Regions from separate parts of the Streptomyces sp. NPDC050625 genome, predicted to be linked through region 1. Evidence: riboswitches for the same ligand, from Rfam matches in the RefSeq annotation. Region 1 holds a riboswitch; each other region holds the start of a gene.

What was found. Region 1 has a riboswitch for cyclic di-AMP ahead of AB0I54_RS01110 (NlpC/P60 family protein). Riboswitches for the same ligand answer to the same signal wherever they lie in the genome.
Positions count from the first base shown of each region.
Region 2: it holds a riboswitch for cyclic di-AMP, as region 1 does, so the genes downstream of both, AB0I54_RS32815 (transglycosylase SLT domain-containing protein) here and AB0I54_RS01110 (NlpC/P60 family protein) in region 1, are expected to answer to the same signal.
Region 3: it holds a riboswitch for cyclic di-AMP, as region 1 does, so the genes downstream of both, AB0I54_RS30420 (M23 family metallopeptidase) here and AB0I54_RS01110 (NlpC/P60 family protein) in region 1, are expected to answer to the same signal.
Region 4: it holds a riboswitch for cyclic di-AMP, as region 1 does, so the genes downstream of both, AB0I54_RS34925 (transglycosylase family protein) here and AB0I54_RS01110 (NlpC/P60 family protein) in region 1, are expected to answer to the same signal.

Region 1 covers NZ_JBFAIQ010000001.1:218,948-226,361, reverse strand. Annotated here, with positions in the region: gene pcrA (DNA helicase PcrA) at 1-2,201, opposite strand, end outside; cyclic di-AMP (ydaO/yuaA leader) riboswitch at 2,464-2,635, shown strand; gene AB0I54_RS01110 (NlpC/P60 family protein) at 2,644-3,828, shown strand; gene AB0I54_RS01105 (tellurite resistance/C4-dicarboxylate transporter family protein) at 3,998-4,966, shown strand; gene AB0I54_RS01100 (hypothetical protein) at 4,973-5,326, opposite strand; gene AB0I54_RS01095 (NlpC/P60 family protein) at 5,685-6,764, shown strand; gene AB0I54_RS01090 (response regulator transcription factor) at 6,787-7,414, opposite strand, start outside.
Region 2 covers NZ_JBFAIQ010000019.1:176,045-183,458, reverse strand. Annotated here, with positions in the region: gene AB0I54_RS32825 (CHRD domain-containing protein) at 1-435, opposite strand, end outside; gene AB0I54_RS32820 (polyprenyl synthetase family protein) at 581-1,591, opposite strand; cyclic di-AMP (ydaO/yuaA leader) riboswitch at 2,444-2,625, shown strand; gene AB0I54_RS32815 (transglycosylase SLT domain-containing protein) at 2,631-3,116, shown strand; gene AB0I54_RS32810 (HAD family hydrolase) at 3,166-3,972, opposite strand; gene AB0I54_RS32805 (FAD-dependent oxidoreductase) at 4,246-5,448, opposite strand; gene AB0I54_RS32800 (ATP-grasp domain-containing protein) at 5,517-6,764, opposite strand; gene fahA (fumarylacetoacetase) at 6,998-7,414, shown strand, end outside.
Region 3 covers NZ_JBFAIQ010000017.1:71,427-78,840, forward strand. Annotated here, with positions in the region: gene AB0I54_RS30405 (GNAT family N-acetyltransferase) at 1-2,631, opposite strand, end outside; gene AB0I54_RS30410 (HPr family phosphocarrier protein) at 2,810-3,091, shown strand; gene AB0I54_RS30415 (GntR family transcriptional regulator) at 3,238-3,933, opposite strand; gene AB0I54_RS30420 (M23 family metallopeptidase) at 4,122-4,877, opposite strand; cyclic di-AMP (ydaO/yuaA leader) riboswitch at 4,890-5,053, opposite strand; gene AB0I54_RS30425 (pitrilysin family protein) at 5,256-6,644, opposite strand; gene AB0I54_RS30430 (pitrilysin family protein) at 6,641-7,414, opposite strand, start outside.
Region 4 covers NZ_JBFAIQ010000022.1:89,079-96,492, forward strand. Annotated here, with positions in the region: gene AB0I54_RS34905 (Ppx/GppA phosphatase family protein) at 1-425, opposite strand, end outside; gene AB0I54_RS34910 (DUF501 domain-containing protein) at 422-952, opposite strand; gene AB0I54_RS34915 (septum formation initiator family protein) at 1,020-1,496, opposite strand; gene eno (phosphopyruvate hydratase) at 1,595-2,896, opposite strand; gene AB0I54_RS34925 (transglycosylase family protein) at 3,175-3,837, opposite strand; cyclic di-AMP (ydaO/yuaA leader) riboswitch at 3,842-4,010, opposite strand; gene AB0I54_RS34930 (transglycosylase family protein) at 4,194-5,189, opposite strand; gene AB0I54_RS34935 (cytochrome P450) at 5,371-6,651, opposite strand; gene AB0I54_RS34940 (nucleoside triphosphate pyrophosphohydrolase) at 6,801-7,414, opposite strand, start outside.

The DNA.
Region 1 (7,414 bases):
ACATGGGCGGGCGGGATCTCCTCCAGGAAGCGGGAGGGCGGGTTGTACGACGGCTGTCCCCAGGCGCTGCGCAGGGACGACCGCGTGAGATACAGCCGCTCCCGCGCGCGGGTGATGCCGACGTACGCCAGGCGCCGCTCCTCCTCCAGCTCCTTGTTCTGGCCGAGGGCGCGCATGTGCGGGAAGACGCCGTCCTCCATGCCGGTGAGGAAGACGACCGGGAACTCCAGGCCCTTGGCGGTGTGCAGGGTCATCAGGGTGATGACGCCCGAGCCCTCCTCGTCCTCGTCGGGGATCTGGTCCGAGTCGGCGACCAGGGCGACCTGCTCCAGGAAGTCGGCCAGCGTGCCTCCCGGGGCGGCAGCCCCTGATGTCGCCGCGCCCTCCTCGCGCTCCTGCTCGAACTCCAGGGCTACGGCGGCGAGTTCCTGAAGGTTCTCGATGCGGGTCTCGTCCTGCGGGTCGGTGGAGGCCTGCAACTCGGCGAGATAGCCGGTGCGTTCGAGGATCGCCTCAAGGACCGTGGCCGGTCCCGCGCCGGACTCGACGATCGTACGGAGGTCCTCCATCAGCACGTTGAACCGCTTGACGGCGTTCGTCGAGCGCGCCGCCATGCCGTACGCCTCGTCGACCCGGCGCAGCGCCTGCGGGAAGCTGATCTTCTCGCGCTGGGCGAGGGCGTCGATCATCGCCTCGGCGCGCTCGCCGATTCCGCGCTTGGGGACGTTGAGGATCCGGCGCAGCGGCACGGAGTCCTCCGGGTTGGCCAGGACGCGCAGATAGGCCAGGACGTCCCGGACCTCCTTGCGCTCGTAGAAGCGGACGCCGCCGACGACCTTGTAGGGCAGGCCGACGCGGATGAAGACCTCTTCGAAGACACGGGACTGGGCGTTGGTGCGGTAGAAGACGGCGACGTCGCCCGCCTTCGCCTCGCCCGCGTCCGTGAGCCGGTCTATCTCGTCGGCGACGAACTGTGCCTCGTCGTGCTCGGTGTCGGCGACATAGCCGGTGATCCCCGCGCCCGCGCCCGCATTCGTCCACAGGTTCTTGGGGCGGCGGGACTCGTTGCGCTCGATGACCGCGTTGGCGGCGGAGAGGATCGTCTGGGTGGAGCGGTAGTTCTGCTCCAGGAGGATCGTCGTCGCGTTCGGGTAGTCCTCCTCGAACTGGAGGATGTTGCGGATCGTCGCGCCGCGGAAGGCGTAGATGGACTGGTCGGCGTCACCCACGACGCACAGCTCGGCGGGCTGGAGGTCGTGCTCGCCCGGCGGTACGTCCACCGGGTGCGCGGCGGTGCCGACGAGCTCGCGCACGAGGGCGTACTGGGCGTGGTTGGTGTCCTGGTACTCGTCGACGAGGACGTGGCGGAAGCGGCGGCGGTAGTGCTCGGCGACGTCCGGGAAGGCGCGCAGCAGGTTGACCGTCGTCATGATCAGGTCGTCGAAGTCGAGGGCGTTCGCCTCGCGCAGCCGCGACTGGTACATGGCGTAGGCCTGGGCGAGGGTCTTCTCGAAGCCGTCGGTGGCCTGGGCCGCGAAGTCCTCCTCGTCGATCAGCTCGTTCTTCAGGTTCGAGATCTTGGCGCTGAAGGACTTCGGCGGGAAGCGCTTGGGATCGAGCTCCAGGTCGCGGCAGACCAGGGCCATCAGGCGCTTGCTGTCGGCGGCGTCGTAGATCGAGAACGACGAGGTGAAGCCGAGCTTCTTGCTCTCGCGGCGCAGGATGCGCACACACGCGCTGTGGAAGGTCATCACCCACATCGCGTTCGCGCGCGGGCCGACGAGGTGCTCGACGCGCTCCTTCATCTCGCCCGCGGCCTTGTTGGTGAAGGTGATCGCGAGGATCTGCCCCGGGTGCACGTTCCGCTCGGCCAGCAGGTGGGCGATGCGGTGCGTGAGCACACGGGTCTTGCCTGAGCCGGCGCCGGCCACGATGAGCAGGGGGGAACCGGCGTGCACGACGGCCGCGCGCTGGTTCTCGTTCAGCCCCTCCAGCAGCGCCGCGGCGTCGATCACCGGGCGTGGGGCGCCGTCGCGGTAGTAATCGTCCCGGTCCGGCGGCACGTCGAACTTCCCGCCGAACAGATCGTCCGGAACCGACTCCGGAGCGTGATCGTCCTCGGGCGGCGGCGGAGGCTCCTCCTCGCGCCCGTGAGGGGTCTGGAGGTCCGCCAGGAAGCTGTCGTCAAAGAGGCTGCTCATCGCTCTCCGAGTCTAGGGCGCCCCACCGACAAACGACCGCCGCCCCGGAAACAGGACCGGCCCCGCGCGCGGGGGATCTTCCCGATGCGCGAGCCGGACAACTGGCTCACGCTCCGGAGGCATGCTGTCACACGGGCGGAATTCTGCGTCAGGTCACAAAAATGTATCGGGCATATCGCCCATCAACCTTCACACGGGCCACACCAGTTGGCTACCGTCTCGGGCGGGCCGTACGACCCCCACCGGCGAACGTCGCCGGGCCGCGCGGCCTCCGCCGAGTCCGGTGTGCCCGCCACGGCAGCCGGAGCCGGGGACCCAACCGACCTTGGGGTGAATCGGCCCAACCTCCACCCGGAGAAAGGCCGTAGGGCAACCCTTCCGAACCACCCGCCCGAACCCGACAGCTAACTCGGTAGGCGGAACATGGAAGGAGTCGCCTCCCTTGGCGTCGCACCGCAAGTCGCGCCCCGCGAGTGCCCTAGCAGCAGGCATACGCACCCCCGCCATCGCCACCGCCGCGCTCACCTCCGTGGCCCTGCTCTCCCAGACCGCCAACGCCACCCCCTCCGCCGACGGCAAGCCGAGCATCGAGGAAGTCGAGAAGAAGGTCGACGACCTCTACCGCCAGGCGGAGTCGGCGACCGAGAAGTACAACGCGGCCAAGGAGAAGTCCGGCCAGCAGCGCAAGAACGTCGACACCCTGCTGGACGACGTGGCGCGGCGCACGGACAAGCTCAACAAGGCGCGTGAGGAACTGGGTACGTTCGCCGCCGCCCAGTACCGCACCGGGGCCGCCGCGCCCGACACCGCCACCTTCCTGCTCTCGAACTCCCCGCAGGACTACTTCGACCAGACCCAGCTGATGGGCCGGATGACCTCGCGGCAGAAGGTCGCGGTCGACGACTACATCACACAGCAGTCGGCGACCATGAAGAAGCGGCAGGAAGCCACCAAGAGCCTCCAGACGCTGACCGAGTCGCAGAACGAGCTGAAGACGGCCAAGGCCACCGTCCAGAAGAAGCTCTCCTCGGCGCGCGAGCTGCTGTCCGAGCTGACGGCGCAAGAGAAGGCCCGGCTCGCCGCGATCGAGAAGCAGAAGCAGGAGGAGGCCGCGCGCCAGGCCGCGGAGCTCGCCAAGAAGCAGGCGGCCGCGGAGGCGGCGAAGAAGGCCGCCGCCGCGAGCTCGTCCGGTTCCTCGGGCTCCTCCACCTCGACGGGTTCGACGGGGTCGACGGGCTCGACCGGCTCGTCCTCGGACTCCACGTACGCCACCAAGGCGGAGAAGGCGATCGCCTTCGCCCGCGCCCAGATCGGCAAGCCGTACGTCTGGGGCGCCACCGGCCCCGACTCCTACGACTGCTCCGGCCTCACCTCGGCCGCCTGGCGGGCCGCGGGCGTCAGCCTTCCGCGCACCACCTATGACCAGGTCAACGTGGGCACCACGGTCTCGCTCACCAATGCCGAGCCCGGCGACCTGATCTTCTTCTACGACGACGTCAGCCACGTCGGCATCTACATCGGCAACGGCATGATGATCCACGCCCCGAAGCCCGGCGCCTACGTCCGCGAGGAGTCGATCTACTACGGCGGCGCGTCGATCATCCACAGCGTGGTACGGCCGGCGTAAGAGACCTCCGTGGGGCAGGGACGCGAGCGCCGTGGCTGTGGTGACGCGAGCGCCGCGGCCGTCGTGAGCCGCAGGCGCACGCGCCCCTGTCCCGCACCCGCGCGTTTTTCCCCGCACGCGCGCGCGTGCCCCGCTCGCAAGGCGCGCACGGCTCCCTAGCATCGGGCCCATGCCCGCCTCCTCACCCCTACGCGCCTGGTGGAAGCGGCGCCCGCCGGCGGCCGGGGCCGCCGTGATGGCGACCGGCATCGTGTCGGTCGGGCTGCAGCTGGCGGGGTACGAGGCACTGTCCCTGATCGCCCTCGCGTTGGCCTCGGTCGCCTGGCTGGCGCCGGCCGTGGACTTCACCGTGGGGCTGCTGTGGCAGCGCAGGCGCTGGGTGGCCGAGGCGCGGACGCCGGGCGCGCTCACCGCCGTCGCCGCGACCGCCGTGCTGGGCACCCGTTTCTCCGCACTGGGCCGCCACGGCCTGGCCGAGGTGCTGCTCGCGCTGTGCGCGGCGCTCTGGCCGGTGCTGATCCTCCTCGTCGTACGGCACTGGCACCGGCGCATGCCGGGCACGGTGTTCCTGTGCTGCGTGGCCACGCAGGGGCTCGCCGTGCTCGGCGCCACGCTCGCCGCGGCCGAGGCGACGGCATGGCTGGCCCACGCGGCGCTCGTGCTGTTCTGGCTGGGCCTCGTGCTCTACGGGTTCGCCCTGGCCCGGTTCGACGTGCGGCAGGTGGTCGAGGGGCCCGGGGACCAGTGGATCGCGGGCGGCGCGCTCGCGATCTCGGCGCTGGCCGCCGCGAAGCTGATCTCCGCCGACAGCGCGCGGCTGTACCTGTGGGACGACGACAACCTCGGCGTCCTGCGCGACACGGCCCTCGCGCTGCTCGTCCTCGATCTGAGCTGTTACGTCGTGCTCCTGACCGCCGAGGTGGTGCGCCCACGGCCGCGCTTCGACGTACGCCGCTGGTCGACGGTGTTCCCGATGGGGATGACGGCGACGGCGACGCTGTCCGTCGCCGCCGCCCTCGGCATCCCGTGGCTGGAACGGCCCGGTCAGGTGCTGGTGTGGATCTCCGTGGCCGTCTGGCTCGTGGTAGCCACCGGTGCGGTCCGGTCGGCCCGCGCGGGGCTCAGGGACGTGCGCTGAGCCCGGTCACGTCCACAGCACGGCGATGAAGATGTTCGCCGTGGTCAGCAGGCCCACCAGCCCGAACAGGCGCTTGTCCACCGTCTCGTCGTCCCGCTTCACATAGACGAGCCCGAGGATCACGATCAGCAGGGCCAGCTTCACGCCGATCTTGACGGCGTTGACGTGGTGGCCGTCGGCCTGGTTGAGGCCGACCAGGATCACACCGGTGACCAGCATGGTCAGGGCGCCGTGCAGCATCGCGGGGACGAAGCGGGCGGTGCCCCGGCCCATCGCCTTCATCTGGGTGAGGAAGCCGCCGAGGAGCGCGGCGATGCCGATGATGTGCAGGCCGACGAAGAGATGGATGAGTACGTCCATGAGGCGGGAGCCTAATCCCCCGCATATATGCGCCCCATAGCACCCCACCACCCCCGTGCACCGCGGAACCGCCGCTTCGGTCATCGCACTGTGTGAAGAGGGCGGCTCCGGACCCCGATCACGGTCACATACGGTCACCGCCAACCCGATCCGGGCACTTCCTTACATGACGTTACCGAGCCGACACCGTCAGGTTTAGCGTCCTCCACCAGGTGACCGGCTCCCCACCGCCGCCCGGGCCAGGGGCGGCAGCCGACCACCTCCGCCGAGAAAGGTCCGGCGGCGGCCCGCTCCCCCTGTGCGGGCCGCCGCCGGACGCGTAGCCGGCCAGGTCGTACGAGAGGACGTGACGGTCGAGGTGGCAGTGCACCGAAGGCCCCGACAGCGCTCGCTGGGCGGCAACACCGCCCGCACGGCCGTGACCATCGCCCTGGCGGGCGCGGCCACGGCAACGGGCTTCGAGGGGATCGGGCACGCCGAGCCGCAGCTGACACCGGCCCAGGTCAAGGCGAAGGTCGACAAGCTGTACCAGGAGGCGGAGGTCGCCACCGAGAAGTACGACGGCGCGAAGGAGAAGGCGGATTCGGCGGAGCAGCGGCTGAAGTCGCTGCGGGACGAGGCGGCACGCAAGGAGCAGAAGCTCAACTCGGCGCGGGACGCGCTGGGTTCCGTCGCGGCCGCGCAGTACCGCAGCGGCGGGCTCGATCCCACGGTGCAGCTGATGCTCTCCGGCGATCCCGACCGCTATCTGGAGGGCACGGCGTTCGCCGAGCGGGCGGGCGACCGGCAGTCCCAGGCCGTGGCCCGGGTGCGGGGGCAGCTCCGGGAGATCGAGCAGTTGCGCGGCGCCGCCCATGTCGAGCTGGTGTCGCTCAGGTCACGGCAGGCCGAGCTGAAGCGGCAGAAGAAGACGGTCACCGGGAAGCTCGACGAGGCGCGAGAGCTGCTGTCCGGGCTCTCCCCGCAGGAGCGGGCGCGGGTCACGGCGGACGGTGGCACGGACACCGCGGCTGCCACGGGCCACGCCTCCAGGTCGGCCTCGGACACACGGGACGCCCTGACCGCCCCCGGCTCCACGGCGGCCTCCAACTCCCGTGCCGCGGCGGCCGTCGCGTACGCCTACCAGAAGCTTGGCAGCCCCTATGTGTGGGGCGCAACGGGCCCGAACGCCTTCGACTGCTCGGGCCTCGCCCAGGCCGCCTACCGCTCCGCCGGCATCTCCCTCCCCCGCACCACCTACGCCCAGATCAACGCGGGCCGACGGGTCTCCCGCTCCGAACTCCAGCCCGGCGACCTCGTGTTCTTCTACTCCGGCATCAGCCACGTCGGCATCTATGTCGGCAACGGCCAGATGATCCACGCCCCGAACCCCTCGGCACCCGTGCGCCTGGCCCCGATCGACGAGATGCCGTTCGCGGGGGCGACGCGGGTGGTGTGAGGCCCGCCGCGCAAGCCCCCGTTCACACCAGCCGACGTGCCGTGGCCCACCGGGTCAGTTCGTGCCGGTTGGACAGCTGGAGCTTCCTCAGGACCGCCGAGACATGGGACTCGACCGTCTTCACCGAGATGAACAGCTGCTTGGCGATCTCCTTGTACGCATAGCCGCGGGCGATCAGCCGCAGTACCTCCCGCTCCCGCTGGGTGAGGCGGTCGAGGTCCTCGTCGACCGGCGGGGCGTCGGTGGAGGCGAAGGCGTCGAGGACGAAGCCGGCCAGCCGCGGGGAGAAGACCGCGTCGCCCTCCTGGACCCGGAAGACGGAGTCGACCAGGTCCGTGCCGGTGATCGTCTTGGTGACATAGCCCCGGGCGCCGCCGCGGATCACACCGATCACGTCCTCCGCCGCGTCCGACACGGACAGCGCGAGGAAGCGGACCGGCCGCTCGGTGTCGGCCATCAACGGGGCGCAGCGGCGCAGCACTTCGACACCGCCGCCGCCCGGGAGATGGACGTCGAGGAGCACCACTTCGGGCCGGGTCGCGGTGATCACCGTAACGGCCTGGTCGACGTCCGCGGCCTCGCCGACGACCTCGACGCCGGTCTGCTCGGTCTGGCCGATCTCGGCCTGGACGCCCGTACGGAACATACGG
Region 2 (7,414 bases), on a different contig from region 1:
GAGCCGCTTGAGCAGGGCGGGGTCGTTCACCTTGACGGTGCCGGTGAGGCTGTGCCGCCCCTGGGGAGCCTTGCCGAGCAGCTTCCCGAAGTTGATCTTGACGCCGCCGTTGGTGCCCTTGGCGCCCTCGTGGATGTGCAGATCGGTGGGCCTGCCGGTGCCGCGCCAGGCCACGGCGACGGACACCTTGTCCCCCTTGACCTCGATGAACTCCAGCGCCGCGCCGTCCTTGTCCCCCACGGCGGGGCCGCCCTGGACCGGCACCTCGTTGGCGCCCCGGAGGCTTGCGACGAGGATGGTCGTTTCCTTGCCGGTGTGACTCTCGGTGGCGGCGGCCGGGATCGCCGCGGCGGCGACACCGGCGGACGCGGCGATCGCGACGGCGGTGGCGACGAGGCCCTTGCGGCGCGCGATGAACGTTCCGTTCATACCCATGATTCGGTTTTCTCCCCGTATGCGGCTGACGCCCCCTGCGTCAGCTTCTGGGCATGGGTACGGAAGGGATCTCAGATTAGACTCAGTCCACAAATGCGAGGTGCGTCACACTGTTCGGGACGTCCGTCACACCGTTCGGCGGGAACTACCCGGCCCGATGCACCACCGCGTCGCACAGTTCGAGCAGGGCGGCCTTGGCGTCGCACTCCGGCAGCGGGGCCAGCGCCGCCCGCGCGTCCTCCGCATAGCGCACGGTGTCGCGCCGGGCCTGCTCCAGCGCCGGATGGTCACGGAGGGCGGCCAGCGCCTCGGCGTGGCGCGCGTCGTCGGTCAGGTCGGAGTCGAGGAGCTCGCACAGCGCGATGTCCTCGGCCAGCCCCAGCCGCTGCGCCCGCTCCCGCAGCCGCAGCACCGGAAGGGTCGGGATGCCCTCACGCAGATCGGTGCCCGGCGTCTTGCCGGACTCGCGCGAGTCGGACGCGATGTCGAGCACGTCGTCCGCCAGCTGGAAGGCGACACCGAGCCGCTCGCCGTACTGGGTGAGCACGTCGACGACCGTCTCGTCGGCCCCCGACATCATCGCCCCGAACCGGCAGGACACCGCCACAAGCGAGCCCGTCTTGCCGCCCAGCACGTCCAGGTAGTGCTCGACCGGGTCCCGGCCGTCCGAGGGCCCCGCGGTCTCCAGGATCTGCCCAGTGACCAGCCGCTCGAACGCGAGGGCCTGGACCCGCACCGCCTCGGGACCGAGGTCGGCGAGGATCTGCGAGGCACGGGCGAACAGGAAGTCACCCGTGAGGACGGCGACCGAGTTGCCCCAGCGGGTGTTCGCGCTCTCGACACCGCGGCGGACCGCGGCCTCGTCCATCACGTCGTCGTGGTACAGCGTCGCGAGGTGAGTCAGCTCGACGACGACGGCCGAGGGCACGACACCCGGCGCGTACGGGTCGCCGAACTGGGCCGCGAGCATCACGAGCAGCGGCCGGAACCGCTTCCCGCCCGCCCTCACCAGGTGCTGGGCGGCCTCCGTGATGAACGGGACCTCGCTCTTGGTGGCTTCGAGCAAGCCTTCCTCGACAGCCGCCAATCCGGCCTGGACATCGGCTTCCAGAGCCTGGTCCCGCACGCTCAGCCCGAACGGCCCGACGACGGTCACGTGGGGTCTCCTGTCTGCTGGTGTCTGCTGGCGATTACACGGTTTGTCGATAGGTCGCTGCCATCACTCAAGTCAGCGTATCCGGTCAGGTTTCGATCACCGATAGCGCCCACCGTTACAGCCCAGGCGGTATCGGAGCACGACCGGTATGTTCTTGATCAGTGGATAAGGATTGATTTTTATCGACTCACCATGATGTGACACTGCTTGTCCCTATATACCCTCATACACCCGGTCCACCGGGACTCGGCTGTACGCGCGCATATGGCGACCCCTGACGGACGAACCCTGGCAAACGGGCCACGGCTACGCCTCCGTCCGGGTGGAAGTCCGCGGGTGCGGACGGGTAGGCGGGGACGGAGGCGACCGACGGCCGGCACGCACGCCCGGGGGACCACGTCACTCGCCTTCGCGCGCCGGCCGCCCGGCCCGACGATCACCTTCGAGGTGCCGGAGCGGGCACTCGGGCATCACCTGTGACGCGGAACACCTCCCCGTCCGCGACGAAGTCGTCCGCACGGAGGGCGGCGAGACGGTGGTCCACCGGACGCGGGAGAGGCGCGTCCCACGGACGCCCGCGAACCCCCTGTGACCTGCATGTCTGATTTGCCGTGAATGTTATTCCGTGAGTTGGGTCACGCCGCCCTATGTCGCCCCACATCCGGCCAAACACCCGTTTGCCCTTTTCCCATCGGCCAGTTGAGGCTGTGCAACCGCAAAGGATCAAGTGCCCCATACGCCTCAACCCAAGGTCAATTGGTGCGTTCTGTGAATCAGGTACTTGTTCCCGACATGTGCTCTCGCATAGCTTCCGGGCCAGTCAGGCGGACGCCGAATCCTGCCGCCGCCGGACGTAACCCATCGACGTACTCATTCGCGTAGGCAGGAGCGGGGGACCCAGGTAGGCCGCCGGACCGGACGACCCATGTCGCACGGAACGGCTCGGGGTGAAGTCGCGCAGCCTCAGGGCGGCACGGCCGGGCACCTCCCCGCCCGAACCCGACAGCTCACCTCGCAGGCGACGGAGAGGAAATCCCCCATGGCCGCTGCCGCTCAGTCCCGCCGCACCACCCGCCTCGTTCGCAAGCTCGCCGTCGCCGGCACCGGCGCCGCGGTGCTCGCCCTCCCGCTCATCGGCGCGACCACGGCCTCGGCCGCCCCCGCCACCACGCCCGCCGCGGCCGAAACGACCCTGGCCGGCTACCCGAACAACCTCGACGGCTGGATCCGCGAGTCCCTCGCCATCATGAAGGAAAGGCACATTCCGGGCACGTACAACGGCATCTACCGCAACATCATGCGTGAGTCGTCGGGCAACCCGCGGGCCATCAACCTGTGGGACTCCAACGCGGCCAAGGGCATCCCGTCCAAGGGTCTGCTCCAGGTCATCGACCCGACGTTCAACGCGTACCACGTGGTCGGAACGTCGTTCGACATCTACGACCCGGTCGCGAACATCACCGCCGCCTGCAACTACGCGGCCGCGCGGTACGGCTCGATGGACAACGTCAACGGCGCGTACTGACGGACGCCACGGGGCGCGTGCTGACGGATCTCCCCCCGCGACGGGAGAGCTAGGCAAAGAGTCTTTCGAGGACGACGGCGATGCCGTCGTCCTCGTTCGACAAGGTGATCTCGTCGGCCACCGCCTTGAGTTCGGGGTGGGCGTTGGCCATCGCCACACCGCGGGCGGCCCAGTCGAACATCGGGATGTCGTTGGGCATGTCCCCGAAGGCGATGGCCTGCCGGGCACTCAGCCCCAGGTGTTCGGCGGCCAGCGCCAGACCGGTCGCCTTCGTGATACCGCACGGCTGGAGTTCGACGGTCCCCGGCCCGGACATGGTGACCGTCGCCAGAGAACCCACGACGTCCCGGGCGGTCGCCGCCAACTCGTCGTCGGACAGGGCGTGATGGCGCAACAGGACCTTGCTGATGGGTTCGCACCACAGATCGTCGCGCCGCGGGACCCGTACGGCGGGCAGGGTCGGGTGCGGCATCAGATACCCCGGCTCGATGAGCGTGAGCCCGTCCACCCCGTCCTGGTCGACGGCCGCGTACACCTGACCCACCTCGGCCTCGATCTTGCCGAGCGCGGTCTCGGCCAACTCCCGGTCCAGGGTGACCGACCACAGCAGTCGGTCCGCGCCGGCGTCGTACAACTGCGCGCCCTGTCCGCACACCGCGAGTCCCCTGCTGCCGAGTTCGTCGAGCAGCGGCCGCACTCTCGGCGCCGGGCGCCCCGTCACCACGAGATGCTGCGCACCGGCCTCCACCGTCCGCGCGAGGGCCGCGCGGGAGCGGTCGGAGAGGGTGTCGTCGCCGCGGAGCAGCGTTCCGTCCAGGTCGGTGGCGACGAGTGAATAAGCGGGGGGAGCGGCCATGATCAGAGAATACGGACAACATGCCGCTGCGACTCACCCCCGTCCCAGCCGTTGTTCTCGACCCCAAGGGGTCCGCGCAAAGACGCCGCTGCCACCGTCCGTCGTCAGTGGTACGCGTCAGGTTGCTGTCACCGCGCCGAGGGAGCTGGAGTTGAGGCCCGAGATCTACGCCCTCTTCTTCCGCATCCGGCGCATCGACTACGACGAGCGCCACCCCAGGCCGCCCGCCCTGCCGGGACTCCTGCCCTCAACTCCTGCTCTCCGCCCCTGCGTTCAGCCGTGCACCGTCGCCAGGTGCTTGGCCAGCCGCGGGGAGGCGAACTCGGTGCCGCAGACGAAGCGCATCACCGGGCCGAAGGAGCCGGCGGCCGGGAGGCCGGTGAAGTAGAGGCCGGGGACCGAGGAGACAAAGCCGGTGCCGAGCTTCGGGGTGCCGCGGCTGACCGCGAGCCGGGTGCGCAGCTCATGGCCCAGGAAGTCCATGGCCGCGACGTTCACGCGGTAGCCGGTGGCCGCGACGACATGGTCGGCGGTGAGCCCCTGGGTGGCGCCGGCGAGGGTGCGGACCGTGAGGAGCGGGCTGCCGTCGGAGACGTCCGCGCCGACCAGCCGCTCGACCTCCTGGACCTGCACCTTGCCCTCGAAGCGGTCGCGCAGCCACCACGCGCCGAGCGGGCCGAGGACCCGGCGGACCAGATAGTGGCGGGCCTGGGCCGGGAGGTAGCGGTAGGGGTGGGGGTAGTAACTGAGGGCCCACAGGGACCAGGCCCGGCCGAAGGGGGACTCCGGGCGCAGCTTCGGCTGCTTCCAGGGCGGGGCTCCGAAGGCGACCTTGCCGCGGCCGCGCGCGACCACGCGCACCTGTGCGCCCGCCTCCGCCGCCAGGGCGGCCGTCTCCAGCGCGGACTGGCCGGCGCCGATGACGATCAGCTCCTTGCCCTTGAAGGTGCTGAGGTCGTGGTGCTGTGAGCTGTGGGACACCGGGCCCGTGGGCGTGGGTCCGTCCGCCGCGGCATTCGCCAGCTCCGCCGGGAGGTGGGCCAGGCCGGACAGCCCGGTCGCGACCACGACCGCGCGGGCCGTGAACAACTCCCCCGAGTCCAGCTTGAGCTCGAAGCCGCCGCCCGTGCCCTGGTCCACGGAGACCACCCGTACCCGCTCCAGTTCGGGCAGGAGATTCCGCTGGAACCACTCGCCGTAGGAGATGAAGGTCTCTACCGGGATGAGGTCCTCGTCGGTCACCAGCCGGCGGATGCCCGCCGCGTCGCAGTAGTCGGCGAGGGTGTGGCCCCGCTGGGGGCAGTCGATGCTGGAGGCCGCCGGGGTCGACTTGAGGATCATTCCGGCGGGCATGTGGTCGCGCCAGCTCACCATGGGATCGCCGAAGACGCGCACGGGGATGCCACGCGCTCGCAGATGGGCGGCGGTGGACAGGCCGAATGGTCCGGCACCGAGGACTGCTACCGGTTGAATCACGAAGTCCCTCCCCAGGACGTCATTTCGTCACTTCGTGGTCCGGTACGGACGGTCGGGACGAGGAACGTCTAGCTGCCCGAACCGGTCGTACTGCCACGGCGGTTGGTGCGCCACAGCTGGTAAAGATGCTTCGCGCCCGGTCGCACGAAGCGGGCGAGCATCGTGAAGAAGGGCAGCGGATCGTCACCCGCGAGCCAGGCCAGCTCCGTCCCGCTCGGCCGCGCCGGCGCGTGCGGCGTCGTATAGCCGCTGCGGCGGTAGGCGAGGAGGGCGGGGAGGTCGATGTTCTCCACGATGTACCGGTGGCCGGCGCGCTGTTCCCCCTCCGGAACGGTGCGCCCGGTCAGATTCAGATGCATGGCGCGTACGACGTCCACCCCCGACTCGTTCTCGAAGAGGCGGAACTGGGCGCCCATGCGCGGGTTGAAGTCGAGGAGTTTGTACTGTCCGTCGCGGCGGTCGAAGCGCAGGTCGAGGTCGATGATGCCGCTGAAGCCGATCTGCTTGATGAAACGTGTGGCGAGGTCCGCGAGTTCCGGGTTGTCGACGACATAGGCGTTCGCCGTCATGCCCGCGTGCGGCGGCCACGAGCGGACCTTGACGCCGGTGAACATTGCGAGCGGGGCCGAGTCGGCGTCGAAGCAGGCGTGCACGATCCAGTCCTCGGCCTCCTCCCTCGGCAGGTACTCCTGGAGGATCACTCCGGGGTGCTCGCCCCAGTCGCGGGCGAGCGTGAGCAGTCCCTCGCGGGTGGCGATCCGCGTGGTGCCGTTCACGGCGGGCCGTTTGCGCCGTACGAACGCCTCGCGGTTCTTGGCCACCACCGGGAAGCGGGCCTTCTCGGCGAAGTCCACGATCTCGTCGTACGACTGCGGGAAGGACGCCGTCGGGCTGGGGATGCCGTGTTCCATGCACAGTTCGTGCAGTCCCTGCTTGCTGGCCAGGCGGCGCGGCAGTCCGGGGTCGACGGGCGGGAAGAGGAAGGTGTCCTTGAGCGCGTCCTGGTGCTCGGCGATCAGGACGGCGGCCTCTTCGTCGGTGGGGACGAGCACAGTGCGGCGGCCGATGCGGGCGCCGATGCGGAGCAGCCCCGCCACGAGGTATTCCGGCTCCTCGGCACCGCTCGTCGGCCAGACGAACGCGCGTTTGAGATACCGGGAGGAGGCCGCGGGGGTGTAGCGGTCCTCGGTGATCGCGTACATGGGGACACCCAGACGGCCCAGACTACGGATCGCGCCGACGCCACCGTGGTGCAGCGGGTAGTCGCCGAACTTGACGATCAGGCCCGGCACAGTACGGTCCGCCTCGAAAGGCACGCTGACGGCATTCCTGGCCACGGGTCCCCCCACGCGTCCCCCTACGGACCGGATCGACCCCGTCCGTGTCCCCCAAAGGACGCTAAGCCGGAATTGGCCCCTCCGACAAGGCCTATTCGGACATTGCGAACTCTTTAGACACTGCCGAAGAGGGGCACGCCCCCGTAACGTGTGGCGCGACCACATGGAACGTATGGCCATGCATGGCACGGATGAGAGCGAGGCAGAACCCCATGCCCCCCTTCGACGTCCCCGAGGGCGACCCCTTCGGTCCGCACAACCTTCCGTATGGCGTGTTCTCACCCACCGGCAGCCAGGAGCGGACCGTCGGAGTCCGGCTCGGCGACCACGTACTCGACGCCGGCGCGGCGGCGCACGCCCTCGGTTCCCCGTACGCCGCCCTGCTCGCGCAGCCGACCCTCAACCCGCTGCTGGCCGCCGGCCGCACGGCGTGGTCGGACGTCCGGCGCGCGCTGACGGCATGGGTCACGGTGCCCTCGCACCGCGAGACGATCGAACCGCTGTTCCACCCCCTGTCGTCGGTGACCCTGCATCTGCCCTTCGAGGTCGCCGACTACGTCGACTTCTACGCCTCCGAGAACCACGCCCGGAACGTGGGACAGATCTTCCGCCCCGACGCCGAGGACTCG
Region 3 (7,414 bases), on a different contig from region 1:
GGTCGACCCGCGCCAGCCGAACAGCAGCGGCGCGGTCCGGATCGACCGCACCAGTGAGGTCGCCTCCCGGTCGGTGACCGGGACCAGCCGGTGCGCCATGTCGCCGAGCAGCTGGGAGGCGGCCCCGGCGAGCCCGAAGGACAGCACGGCTCCGACCGCCGGATCGATCACGGCCCGTACGACGGTGTCGACGCCCCGGGGTGCCATCGACTGCACGATCGGCCGCAGCTCCTCCGGGTTCCCGAACAGCTCGGTCAACTCCGCGTACGCTCGGCGCAGTTGTTCCTCGTCCGCCAGGTCGAGCCGGACCCCGCCCAGGTCGGCGCGGTGGCGCAGATGGGGGGCGGTGGCCTTGAGGGCGACCGGGTAGCCGAGGGTCCGGGCGGCCCCGGCGGCGGTGTCGGGGGTGGGGGCGGGCAGCGCGCGGCGGACGTGGATGCCGTACTTCCCGAGCAGCGCGCAGGTCTCCTCCGAGCCGAGCGTGAGTCCCTGCCCGCGCTCCAGCAGCCCGCCGATCAGCTCCGCGGCGCCCTTCTCGTCGATGTCGTCGTACTCGGGGACCCGGCCCGGGTCGGCGGCCTCGCGCCGCCACTGCGCGTACTTCACGGCTTCGGCGAGGGCCCGGGCGGCCCGCTCCGCGGCGGGGTAGGCGGGGATCAGGCGGGAGCCGCCGCGGGCGGTGTCCGCCTGCACCGGTACGGCGCTGGGGGACGGCTGTGCCGCTCCCGCGCCGGGCGTGCGGTCCGTGGGTCGGTTCGGTGCCGTGCTGGCCGCGGCCGACAACGCCTCCGCGAGCCCGCCGAGCTCCACGTGCACGACGAGTGCCGGTTTGGAGGGCGCGGCAGCGGCGGCGGACCGCAGTGCCTCGGCCAGCTCCGCGTCCCCGGGCGACCCCTCCCCGATGGCCGGTATGGCCGTGACGACCACCGCGTCGCACGCGTCGTCGGCCAGCGCCTGGGACAGCGCCCGCCGGAAGTCCGCCGCGGTGGCGGCCGTCGTCAGGTCCAGGGGCCGCTGCGGCCGCAGCCCCTCGGCGAGGCACGCGTCGTAGGTCAGCTGTCCCAGGGACTCGGAGTTCCCCAGGATCGCCACCCGCGGCCCGCCGGGCAGGGGCTGCCGGGCGAGCAGCAGCCCCGCGTCGACCAGCTCGGTGATCGTGCCGACCCGGATCACCCCGGCCTGCCGCAGCAGCGCGGAGACGGTCGCGTGCGACAACTGCGTGGCCCGTACCGCATGGCCCTGTGGAGCGGACCCGGCCCCCTGCACCACGACGAGCGGCTTGGCGGCGGCCGTGCGCCGGGCGAGGCGGGTGAACTTGCGCGGGTTGCCGATGGATTCCAGGTACATGAGGACGACGTCGGTGTCGGGGTCGTCGTACCAGTACTGGATGACGTCGTTGCCGGAGACGTCGGCGCGGTTGCCGGACGAGACGAAGGTGGACACGCCCGTGACCCCGGTGACTCCGCCGCCGCGCCGGTGCAGCCGGGACAGCAGCGCGATGCCGATCGCCCCGGACTGGGCGAAGAGCCCGATCCGGCCGGGGCGGGGCAGCTCCGGCGCCAGGGACGCGTTGAGCCGCACCTCCTCGGAGGTGTTGATGATCCCGAAGGCATTGGGCCCGATGATCCGCATGCCGTACGCGCGCGCGTGCCGGACGAGTTCACGCTGCCGCTCGCGGCCCTCGGGTCCGCTCTCCGCGTATCCGGCGGACAGCACGACGAGTCCCTGCACGCCGTGTTCCCCGCACTCGGCGACCACCTCGGGCACGCGTTCGGCCGGTACGGCGACGACCGCGAGGTCGACGGGGCCGTCGATGTCCCGCACCGAGCGGCGGGCGGGCACGCCGTCGATCTCCTTCAACTCGTCCGGGAAGGCCTTGTTCACGGCGTGCAGGCGGCCGGTGAACCCCGCGTCCCGGATGTTGCCGAGGACACCGCGGCCCACCCCGCCGGGCGTGCGTCCGACGCCGACGACCGCGACGGAGCCGGGCGCGAGGAGCCGCCGTACGGACCGCGCCTCCGCGCGCTGCTCCCGCGCGCGCTGCACGGCGAGCGACCGGTCGGTGGGTTCGAGGTCGAATTCCAGGCGTACGACGCCGTCCTCGAAGCTGCGTTTCTGGGTGTAGCCGGCGTCCGTGAACACCTTGATCATCTTGGTGTTGGCGGGCAGCACCTCGGCGGCGAACCGGCGGATGCCGCGCTCGCGCGCGACGGCCGCGATGTGTTCGAGCAGGGCGGAGGCGACCCCGCGCCCGTGGTGCGCGTCCTGCACGAGGAAGGCGACCTCGGCCTCGTCGGCGGGGGCGGAGGCGGGCAGGCCGCCGGGGCCAATGCGGTCATAGCGTACGGTTGCGATGAACTCGCCGCCGATGGTGGCCGCGAGTCCCACCCTGTCCACAAAGTCGTGGTGCGTGAAGCGGTGGACGTCCTTGGCGGACAGTCGTGGGTACGGCGCGAAGAAGCGGTAGTACTTCGACTCGTCCGAGACCTGCTCGTAGAAACTGACCAGGCGGTCGGCGTCATCAACGGTGATGGGCCTGATGCGCGCGGTACCCCCGTCGCGCAGCACTACGTCCGCCTCCCAGTGAGTGGGGTACTCGTGCCGGTCCTGCCGGCCCGCCGAGGTCTGCATGGGCCCCAGAGTACGGCTCGCGTCGGACAACGGCGCGAGGCAGTCTGTGGAGGACGGAAGTCGGATCGAGGCCGAGGTCCGACATCACCTCCGGAGCGGAACACAGGCCCGCTCCGGGCATGCTTCACGATATGGGAAACTGGTCTAGACAACCCTGAACAGTGAAGGGCAGCATCACATGGCTGAGCGCCGCGTCAACGTCGGCTGGGCCGAGGGCCTCCACGCCCGCCCCGCCTCCATCTTCGTCCGGGCCGCCACGGCCTCCGGCATCCCCGTGACGATCGCCAAGGCCGACGGCAACCCCGTCAACGCGGCCTCCATGCTGGCCGTCCTCGGGCTGGGCGCCCAGGGCGGCGAGGAGATCGTCCTCGCTTCCGACGCCGAGGGTGCGGAGGTGGCCCTCGACCGTCTCGCGAAGCTCGTCGCCGAGGGCCTGGAGGAACTGCCCGAGACCGTCTGAGCCACCGCGCCGAACGCCGGAGCCGCGTCAGCCCTTTCGGGCGGCGCGGCTCCGCCGTATTCTCATGGAAATTCCGGGCGCACGGAAATCAGGGCAGCGGAAATGCACCTCCGCCGAATATCCCTTCTTTGTATACGGCGCCCGTGTTAATGCCGCAGGCCCGACATGTTTACGGCATGTTGCGAAGTCCTCACACGGTCCGAACGGTCACCGCCGCCGGGAAAGCGCAATCGGTGCGCGGATGTCGCGCGCTCGGTGTGCAGCGCCGTGATCGCCCGCGCGCGCTCGCCGTCGCCGCGCGCCACCGCGTCCACGATGGCGCCGTGCTCCGTCCAGGACTCCACCGGGCTGGCGGGCGCCTCCACCGTGTACATCCAGGCGATCTTGTGCCGCAGCTGGGTCAGCATCGAGGTCAGGGCGTGACTGCCGGAGGCCTGCGCGAGCGTCTCGTGGAACCAGCCGCCCAGGGAGCGCAGATCCTCGCTGTTGCCCCGCCTGGCCCGCTCCTGGCCCAGCCTCACCAGGCCCCGCAGCACCTTGAGATGGGCCTCGGTGCGCCGCTGCGCGGCCCGAGAGGCGCCGAGCGGCTCCAGCAGCATGCGCATCTCCAGCAGGTCGGCGGCCTCCTGCTCGGTCGGTTCGGCGACGCACGCGCCCGCGTGCCGCCGGGTCACCACGAAGCCCTCGGCCTCCAGGGTGCGCAGTGCCTCGCGGACGGGGACGCGCGAGACGCCGTAGCGGCGCGCGAGGAGTTCCTCGGTGAGCCGGCCGCCGCGCTCGTAGACACCGGCGACGATGTCGTCCCTGATCGCCGTGCATACCGAGCTCGCCGGAATACGCATGACCGACCTCCGCTTTAATCCCCGTGAAACGTCGCCGATTGACGTGTGTTCCGTGACTCTATTGCAATCAACGGGAATTTCCGATGGCGTGCCGGAATCCATGGATATTTTTTGGACAGCGGGGCGACCGAAACGGCGAAAGCCCCGGCTCGGGGAGCCGGGGCTTCGGGAAGCGGTGCGCCATGCCGTCAGATGTTCACGCCGTGCTTGCGGAGGTAGGCGACGGGGTCGACGTCCGAGCCGTACTCCGGGGTCGTGCGGGCCTCGAAGTGGAGGTGCGGCCCGGTGACGTTGCCGGTCGCTCCGGAGAGGCCTATCTGCTGGCCGGGGACGACCTTCTGGCCCACGGAGACGCCGATGGACGACAGATGGCCGTACTGGGTGTACATGCCGTCGGCCATCCGGATCACGATCTGGTTGCCGTACGACCCGCCCCAGCCGGTCGACACGACCGTGCCGGAGCCCACCGCGTGCACGGTGGTGCCGCTGGAGGCGTGGAAGTCGATGCCGGTGTGGGAGCCGGAGGACCACAGGGATCCGCCGCTCTTGTAGCCGGTGGAGACGTACGAGTTCGCGATCGGCGCCACGAACGCGTTGAGCCGCTTGCGCTCGGCCTCGCGGGCGGCGCGCGCCTTGGCCTCGCGCTCCTTCTCGGCCAGGGCGACGGCCTTCTTTCGCGCGGCCTCCTCGACGGCCTTCTGCTCGGCGGCCTGCTCCTGGGCCGCGGCCTGGGCATCGATCTGCTCGGCGACCGAGTCGCCCATGGTGATGACCGGCGTGAGACCGGTGTCCGCGGGAGCGGGCTCGGTGGCGAGGGCCGGAGAGGCCGCGAGGGTGCCGACGGCGCCGGTGGTGGCGAGGGCCGCGACGCCCGCCGCGCGGACGGTGGTGCGGTGCATCCGGCCGGGACGGCGGTGCTTCCCGGTGGCGCGGGTGAACGCCATGTAGTGGCTGGTCCTTTCCTTCCCTCTCGCCTACCGGGTTAGCTGACGGGTTCGGAGCAGGAAGGTCTCCTACGGACCCCCTCGCGGCACGCGCGGGTGTCCGATTCACCCCAGGGACTGCATGGGTCCCCGGCTCCCCTGGCTCGCGCCGTACGGGGACTCGGCGATGACTGTCCGGTGCCGCGGGTGCGGCGCACTGCCCGACGAACAGCCTGGACGACGCTATGCGGGCGGTCTTTCGATCCCCAAACCGAAGCCGGATTTTGTAGCGCATCCCACAGGGCAGACAGGCAACCTCCGCCCCAATTCGGACATCTTGGAGAGACGTTCGTGGGTCCTGACGGCCCGTCGGCCGGCAGGACCCACGCGCGCGTGCCCCTACTCGGCCGGGACGACGGTGACTTCGCCGATGCCGAGAGCCTCGACGGGCTCCTTGATCTGGGCGGCGTCGCCCACCAGGACCGTCACCAGACGGTCCACCGGGAAGGCGTTGACCACCGCGGCGGTGGCCTCCACGGTGCCGGTGGCGGCGAGCTGCTGGTACAGCGTCGCCTGGTAGTCGTCCGGCAGATACTGCTCGACCTGGTCGGCCAGCGTGCTCGCCACGGCCGCCGCGGTCTCGTACTTCAGCGGTGCGACCCCCACGAGGTTCTGCACGGCGACGTCGCGCTCGGCGTCGGTGAGGCCCTCCCCGGCGAGCTTGCGCAGCACCGCCCACAGGTCCTGCAGCGCGGGACCGGTGTTCGGGGTGTCCACGGAGCCGCTGATGGCGAGCATCGAGGCACCCGTGCCGTCCGGGGCGGACCTGAGGACCTGCCCGAACGAGCGCACACCGTAGGTGTAGCCCTTCTCCTCGCGCAGAACGCGGTCCAGGCGGGAGGTGAGGGTGCCGCCGAGGCAGTACGTGCCGAGCACCTGGGCGGCCCACACGCGGTCATGCCGGTCCGCGCCGACCCGCCCGATGAGCAGCTGCGTCTGGACGGCTCCGGGGCGGTCCACGATGACGACCCGGCCGGTGTCGTCGGCGGTCACCGGCGGCACGGGCCGCGGCTGCGCCGAGGAGCCGTTCCAGTCGCCCAGGGTCTCGCCGAGCAGCGCGTCCAGATCGATGCCGGTGAGGTCGCCGACGACCACGGCGGTGGCCGTGGCGGGCCGCACGTGCCGGTCGTAGAAGCCGCGGACGGCTGCCGCGTCGATCTTCTCGACCGTCTCCTCCGTGCCCTGGCGCGGGCGCGACATGCGCGCGGTCGCCGGGAACAGCTCCTTCGAGAGCTCCTTGGCGGCACGGCGGGAGGGGTTCGCCAGCTCGTGCGGGATCTCGTCGAGGCGGTTGCGCACCAGCCGCTCCACCTCGCTCTCGTCGAACGCGGGTGCCCTGAGGGCGTCGGCGAGCAGGCCGAGCGCCTTGCCGAGGCGGGAGGCGGGGACCTCCAGGCTCAGCCGGACGCCCGGATGGTCGGCGTGCGCGTCCAGGGTCGCGCCGCAGCGCTCCAGCTCGGCGGCGAACTCCTCGGCGGAGTGCTTGTCGGTGCCTTCGGAGAAGGCCCGCGCCATGATCGTGGCGACACCGTCGAAACCGGCCGGCTCGGCGTCCAGCGGCGCGTCCAGGAGCACCTCGACGGCGACGACCTGTTGGCCGGGGCGGTGGCAGCGCAGAACGGTCAGGCCGTTCTCCAGCGTGCCCCGCTCGGGGGCCGGGAAGGCCCACGGCTTCGCCTCGCCCGCACGGGGCTGGGGGTGGAACTCCATCGCGGCGAGCTCGGTCACTTGGCCGCCTCCTCGTCCTCGTTCTGGTCGGCGGTGGACGCTTCCACGGTGGCTTCCGCCTCCGGGTCCTCGGGGAACTCCTCGTCCTGGGTGTGCTCCGCGGACTCGGCGGAGAGCGGCTCGTAGACGAGCACCGCACGGTTGTCCGGGCGCAGACGGGCCTTGGCCACCTCCTGGACCTCCTCCGGCGTCACCTCCAGGACGCGCTGGACGGCGGTCAGGGCGAGCTGCGGGTCGCCGAACAGGACCGCGAACCGGCACAGTTCGTCGGCGCGGCCGGCGACCGTGCCGAGCCGGTCCAGCCACTCGCGCTCCAACTGGGCCTGGGCGCGCTCCATTTCCTCGGGCGTGGGGCCCTCCTCCGCGAAGCGGGCGAGTTCCTCGTCGATGGCGGTCTCGATGACCGGCACCTCGACGTCGCCGGAGGTCTTCACGTCCAGCCAGCCCAGGGAGGGCGCCCCGGCCAGCCGCAGCAGGCCGAACCCGGCCGCGACGGCCGTACGGTCGCGGCGCACGAGCCGGTTGTACAGGCGGGAGGACTCGCCGCCGCCCAGGACGGTGAGCGCCAGGTCGGCGGCGTCGGACGCGCGCGTGCCGTCCTGCGGGAGCCGGTAGGCGGCCATCAGCGCGCGGGCCGGGACCTCCTCCACGACGACCTCGCGCAGCTGCTCGCCGATGATCTCCGGCAGCGAGCCGTCGCGGGGCTCGGGCTTGCCGTCGTGGGAGGGGATCGAGCCGAAGTAGTTCTCGATCCAGGCCAGGGTCTGCTG
Region 4 (7,414 bases), on a different contig from region 1:
CCGATGTCCACCACCAGGTAGGGCCTGGTGAGGTCGTCGCGGCCGGTGAGCTCCTTCGTGGCGCCCGTGAAGGAGAACTCGGCCTCCTGGTCACCCGTAATGACCTCCGGCTCCACTCCGAGGATGTCGAGGACGCCCCGGACGAACTCGTCCCGGTTCTCGGCGTCCCGGGAGGCGGAGGTGGCCACGAACCGCAGCCGCTCGGCGCCGTGCTCCTTGATGACCGCCGCGTACTCGCGGCAGGCGGCGAAGGTCCGCTCCAGCGCCTCCGGAGCGAGCCGTCCGGTGCGGTCGACGCCCTGGCCGAGCCGCACGATGGTCATCCGGCGGTCCAGGTCGAGGAGTTCACCCGTCTTTGGGTCCGCGTCGGCGACCAGCAGACGGATGGAGTTCGTACCGCAGTCGATCGCGGCGACCCGGGTCACTGGTCCTCCTCCTTCGGGACCGTCACACAGGCCCCCTTCATCCACCACTCGGGCAGCATCGCGAGCGCCTCGTCGCCGAGGGGGTTCACCCCCGGCCCGGCGGCCAGCGAGTGGGCGACCAGCACGTGCAGGCACTTCACCCGGTCCGGCATGCCGCCGGCGCTCGGGAAGCCCGTCAGCACCTCGATCTCGTCCCGGCGCCGGATGTAGTCCTCGTGCGCGGCACGGTAGGCCGCGGCCAGCTCCGGGTCCGTCTGCAGCCGCTCCGTCATCTCCTTCATGACGCCGTTCGCCTCCAGGGTGCCGATGGCCGAGGAGGCCTTCGGGCACGTCAGGTAGTACAGCGTGGGGAAGGGCGTGCCGTCGGGCAGGCGCGGAGCCGTCTCCACGACGTCCGGCTGACCGCAGGGGCACCGGTGCGCGATCGCCCGCAGCCCGCGCGGCGGACGCCCGAGCTGCTGCTTGAAGGCCTCGACGTCCGCGTCGGTGGGCTCGGTGCGCGGAGTGGGCGGCGGGGGCGTTTCCATGACTGTCTTCAGGCTGTCTTTCTCTGGCTGTCGGTTCACTGTCCGGCGTCGTCGGGGCGGCGCCGGCTCACTGGTCGGAGGCGTCGGACTTGTCGACCCCGTCCCAGACGTTGGCGTACCAGGGGCGGTCGGCCGCCCCCGGATAAGCGTGCGCCTGCTTGGCCGCACCGGGGTCGACCACGACGTAACCGGTCTCCCCCGGCATCACATAGTGCAGCCGCCGGCGGATCTGCTGCTCGGCGAAGGAGTCGTCCTGCCAGCGCGCCTTGAGGTCGCGCAGTTGCTCGACCCGTTCCTGGGCCCGCTGCCGCTGCCGCTCCAGATTGGCGATCTCGGCGCGCTGGGAGACGTACTGCCGCATCGGATAGGCCAGGGCCACCACCATCGTGCACAGCACCAGGGCGAGCAGCGCGGCCCGGCCGGTGAGCCGGGAGCGGCGGGCCTGCCGCTTGGTCTGGGAGCGGTAGACCCGGGCCGCCGTCTGCTCGCCGAGCAGTCGCAGTCTGGTCGCGGTGGAGAACCGGTCCCGGTCCTTCGCGGCCATGTCCCCGCCTCCCTCATACGTGCGTACGTCCCCGGACACGGTACGGGACCGGGTACGGGGACGTACGTACGACTGGCTAAGCCTTGCCCTTACCGGGCTCAGCCCTTGGAGATCTCGCCCCTGAAGCGCGGGAAGGCGCTGCGGCCGGCGTACACCGCCGCGTCGTCGAGGATCTCCTCGATGCGCAGCAGCTGGTTGTACTTGGCGACGCGCTCGGAGCGGGCCGGGGCGCCGGTCTTGATCTGGCCGCAGTTGGTGGCGACGGCCAGGTCGGCGATGGTGACGTCCTCGGTCTCGCCGGAGCGGTGGGACATCATGCACTTGAAGCCGTTGCGCTGGGCCATCTCCACAGCGTCCAGGGTCTCGGTCAGCGAACCGATCTGGTTCACCTTCACGAGCAGGGCGTTGGCGGTGCCCTCCTCGATGCCGCGGGCCAGGCGCTCCGGGTTGGTGACGAACAGGTCGTCGCCGACGATCTGGACCTTGTCGCCGAGCTTGTCGGTCAGGACCTTCCAGCCGGCCCAGTCGTCCTCGAACAGCGGGTCCTCGATGGAGACGAGCGGGTAGGCCCCCACGAGCTCCTCGTAGTACTCCGTCATCTCGGCGGCCGAGCGGGACTTGCCCTCGAACTCGTACTTGCCGTCCTTGTAGAACTCGGACGCGGCGACGTCGAGCGCGAGCGCGATCTGCTCGCCGGGGACGTACCCGGCCTGCTTGATGGCCTCCAGGATGAGGTCGAGGGCCTCGCGGTTGGAGCCGAGGTTCGGGGCGAAGCCGCCCTCGTCGCCCAGGCCGGTGGCCAGGCCCTTGCCCTTCAGGACCTTCTTCAGGGTGTGGTAGACCTCGGCGCCCCAGCGCAGCGCCTCGGAGAAGGACTCCGCGCCGATCGGGGCGATCATGAACTCCTGGATGTCCACGTTGGAGTCGGCGTGCGAGCCGCCGTTCAGGATGTTCATCATCGGCACCGGCAGCAGGTGCGCGTTCGGGCCGCCCAGGTAGCGGAAGAGGGGGAGGTCGCTGGCCTCGGAGGCGGCGTGGGCGACGGCGAGGGAGACACCGAGGATGGCGTTGGCGCCGAGCGAGCCCTTGTTGTCGGTGGCGTCCAGGTCGAACATCGCCTGGTCGATCAGGCGCTGCTCGGTGGCGTCGTAGCCGACCAGCTCCGGGCCGATCTGCTCGATCACGGCGAGGACGGCCTTCTCGACGCCCTTGCCCAGGTAGCGGTTCGGGTCGCCGTCGCGGAGCTCGATGGCCTCGAAGGCGCCGGTGGAGGCGCCGGACGGAACGGCGGCACGACCCGTGCTGCCGTCGTCGAGGCCGACCTCGACCTCGACCGTGGGGTTGCCTCGGGAGTCCAGGATTTCCCGGGCTACGACGACGTCGATGGACGGCACGAGCATCTCCTTCATGGATGTGACGCTGGAAGTGCGGGGCTGGGTGCCTTGCGACTAGAGCCTAACCGTCCCCGGGGCATCGGCCACCGACCGACCGTCCCGTGGACAGGGTCCGACCGTACCCATTGTTCCGGCTCGAAACAAAGGCGGGGTGGAGAACGGCTCGAACGCAGCGCCCCATGAACAAGCCCCGCCCCGGCGCGTACGGGGGAATACGCACCGGGGCGGGGAGACCGTGGGGACGGGGCGGCTGCGGTTCCTGCAGCCGGGCTACCGGCCGCGCGTCACTTCAGGTGGAGCTGCTGGCCCGGGTAGATGAGGTCCGCGTCCTGGACGATGTCCTTGTTCAGCTTGAACAGCTCCTGCCAGCCGCCCTTGACCTTGTGCTTCTGGGCGATCGAGCCGAGGGTGTCACCCTTGACGACCTTGTACTCACCGTCGCCCTTCTTGACCTTCTTGCCGGTCGGGGTGGTGACGGTCTTGGCCGCGGCCGGGCGCTCGGCGGAGCGGGAGGCGGCCGGCTTCTCGGTCGTCCGGGGGGCGGTGCTCGCCGCGGCGCCGCTGTAGGGGGTGCTGGACAGGCCCGTGCCGCAGACCGGCCAGGCGCCCTTGCCCTGGGCGGCGAGGACCTTCTCGGCGATCTCTATCTGCTGCGCCTTGGTGGCCTTGTCGGCGGTGCCGGCGTACTTCGAGCCGCCGTAGGCGGACCACGTCGAGGCGGAGAACTGCAGACCGCCGTAGTAGCCGTTGCCGGTGTTGATGGACCAGTTGCCGCCGGACTCGCACTTGGCGACGGCGTCCCACTCGGAGGCGGTGGCGGCCGAGGCGGTGCCGGAGGCCATCAGCGGGGCGACGACGGCGGCACCGGCGACACCGGCGAGCGCGATGACACGGGCGGCCTTGGCCTTCGAGGAACGACGGTGCTTGCCCTGAGCGGAAAACAGCATGGATGGATCCCCTCACCGACGCCTGCGAGGTGAGCTGTCGGGTTCGGGCCGGTTGAGTTGCCCGGCCACACCTCCGCTGGGAGGCGTGGCTCCACCCCTAGCCGCTCCGGCTCAACTGTCCGGCGCGGCACTTACCTTGGGTCCCCCGCTCCTGCCTACGGCGCGTGACGCGACGACTGTTCCCGTGCGGCCGCTGGCAGGACTCGGCGTTGCGACAGCCGGGGCTCGTGGTGACGAGCGGACTCGACCGTAAGCACGCGATCCGGGGAATTCCAAAGACGATCAGGGCTTCTGAGACTCATCCCACACTTTCACCAAACCGGACATTAGGCGTGAAAGCGGGACGTCAACTCCCGCTACTTTCCGCCGGTTTCGGTAGCGACGTCCAGGGTCTGACCGGGAGTGATGTCGTTCGGGTCGGCACCGATGGCGGCCTTGTTGGCGGCATAGAGCGCACGCCATCCGCCGTCGACGTCAAGGGAGTCGGCGATGGACGCGAGGGTGTCGCCGTCACGAACCGTGTAGGTGCGCGAGGCGTGACGACCCGACGAGGCCGATTCCTGACCGTTTACTGCGCTTTCGTCCGCATTGCCCCCGCGATGACGGCCACCCCCGATGGCGCCGGTGTCGACCAGACTCCAAGACCCCCCGCTTTGCCACGAGTTGTCGGGGTTGTCGGTTTTGGGGACTTCCGTGGGCGTGCCACCGCTCCCCTGCGGGTTGCCCGAGTCTCCAGATTCCGACTTGTCCGAGTTTGCGGAATCTTCGCCCTTGCTCTCGCTCTTGCCCTTGTCCTTACCCTCCGCCCCGCTCTCCTCGTCGGTGTTCGCCGAGGGGGAAGCCTTCCCCGAGGAGTCCGACTTGGACTGCGAATCAGACAGGCCGGAGGAGCTGGACGAATCGGATGAGTCAGAAGAATCGGAGGAGCCGGGCGAATCGGATGCCGAGACGCCGGTGTCGACATCGACCGACCCGGAGCTGGCCGTGAGCCCGGAGAGCAGGGCACAGGTGGCCCAGGGCTTGGTGCCCTGGTCGGCGAGAACCTTCTCCGCGACGGCTATCTGCTGCGAACGGCTGGCCTCGTCCGGGCTGGATGCGTACGCGAGGCCGCCGTACTTGTCCCAGTCGTCCTGCGACATCTGCAGACCGCCGTAGTACCCGTTGCCGGAGTCGGCGCTCCAGGAGCCTCCGCTCTCGCACTCGGCCACCTTGTCCCATGTGGTGCCGTCGGCAGCGTTGGCGCTCGCGGCCCCGAGGAGCGGGATGGCGATGGCGGAGCCGGTCACTCCGGCCGCGACGAGGAGGGCCGGAGCCTGACGGGGGCGACGGTGACGACCGTTCCCGGAGAGCATGCGGAAGCCTTTCGTGCGACAGCGATGACCGGCGCGGCACAGAAAGCCCACGTACCGCGCTGCCTGGTGAACGTATCCACTGACGATCACTTGTCACAAGTTAATGCCGCGTAGATCACGTGAAGATCACAGAGTTGAGCATTCATCAGGTTTGGGGCGCGACAGGCCGCGCTTCCCACACTTACCGGACAGGCGTGAACTCCACGGGCAAAGTACGCAGTCCACGCATGATGAGCCCGCCACGCCACCGCAAATCGACCGGATCCACCGCGAGTCGGAGGTCCGGGAGGCGGGTGAGGAGGGTGGCGAGCGCGGTCTGGCCCTCCAGCCGGGCGAGCGGGGCACCCAGGCAGTAGTGGATGCCGTGGCCGTATCCAAGGTGTTGGTTGTCACGTCGGCCGAGATCGAGGACGTCCGGGTCGGCGAACCGCTCCGGGTCCCGGTCGGCGGCGGCGAGCACCACCAGGACGGGGTCGCCGGGTGCGATGTCCTGCCCGCCGACGGTGAGCGGCTCGGTGGCGAACCGCCAGGTGGCCAGTTCGACCGGGCCGTCGTAGCGCAGGAGTTCCTCGACACCGGTCTCCAGGAGGTCCCGTTCCCGGCGGGCGAGGGACGACTGCAGACGGTGCCGCTGCTCGGGATGGGTGAGCAGGGCGTAGGTGCCGTTGCCGATGAGGTTGACGGTCGTCTCGAACCCGGCGAACAGCAGGATGAAGGCCATCGCGGCGGCCTCGTTCTCGGTGAGGTGCTCGCCGTGGTCCGAGGCGCGGATGAGCCCGGAGATGAGGTCCTCGCCGGGAGCGGGGCTGTCGGGCAGTGCCTCGCGCTTCTTGTGGATGAGCTCGGCGAGATAGCCCCGCATCTTCTTGACCGACCGCGCGACCCCGCCCCGCGGCCCTCCCCCGTGCCGGATCATCATCCCCGCCCAGTCCCGGAAGTCGTCCTGGTCCTCGCGCGGAACGCCGAGCAGGTCGCAGATGGCGTAGATGGGGAGCGGAAAGGCGAACTCGTGGATGAGGTCGGCGGACCCCTCGGCCGCGAACCCGTCGATGAGCCGGTCCGTCAGTTCCTGTACGCGCGAGCCGAATTCGGCGACCCGGCGGGGCGTGAACGCCTTGCTGACCAGCCGGCGCAGCCGGGTGTGGTCCGGCGGGTCGATGTTGAGCAGATGCGTCATCAGCTCCGCCTTGCGCTCACCGGGGATACCGGTCTTGCCCTTGGCGTGCACGGGCTCGTCGTGATGCGCGGGGTTCTTCGACAGCCGCTGGTCGGCCAGCGCCTGCTTGGCATCGGTGTACCGGGTGACCAGCCAGGCCTCGACACCGCTCGGGAGTTTCGTCCGGTGCACGGGGGCGTGCTCCCGGAGCCAGGCGTAGGCCGGGTAGGGGTTACTGGCGAACTCCCAGCTGAACAGGTCGGGGGCGGCGGGGGTGGGGTTCGGGGGGTGGGGCTGGTTGGTCACTCCTCGACGGTATCCGGCTTTCCGGCGGATGCCGCGCGGAGGGCGGTGCGGGCAGCGGCCGCCGAAGCGGTGACTCCGCCAACTCCCTTTCAACTCTCTTTCCCCGCACGCCCTCGCGGCCTCGCGCCCGTGGGCAAGCCCCGTGCCCTCTATGCCTTGCCTGCGTCCACTCCCTCGGCGGCCCGCACCGCGTCCCGGTACGCCCTTGCCGCCGCCCGCAGTGCCGCCTCCGGGTCCACCCCGTCCGCCTCGGCCCGTATCGCGAGCGCGAGCAGCTCGTACCCGATGCCCTCGCCGTGCGGCAGCGGCACCTCCAGTCCCGCCGTGCGTGCGCGGGAGGCGAGCTTCGCCGCGAGGGCGAGGCCGGGCTGGCCGAGCGGGACGCCCTCGGTCACGGAGGTGCGCCGCTTCTCCTCGGCCTTGGTGCGCAGCCAGTGCTCCTTGACCTCCTCGGGGGTCCGGGCCGTCTCGTCGCCGAAGACATGCGGGTGGCGGTGGATCAGCTTGGCGACTATGCCGCCGGCCACGTCGTCGACGGAGAACGGCGCCTCGGGGTCCTCCTCGGCGATGCGGGAGTGGAAGACGACCTGGAGCAGCACGTCGCCCAGTTCCTCCCTGAGCTCGTCGCGGTCGCCCGCCTCGATCGCCTCGACGAGTTCGTAGGCCTCCTCGATGCCGTACTTCGCCAGGCCCTTGTGGGTCTGCCGGGACGACCAGGGGCACTCGACGCGGATGCGGTCCATGACCTGGACGAGGTCGAGGA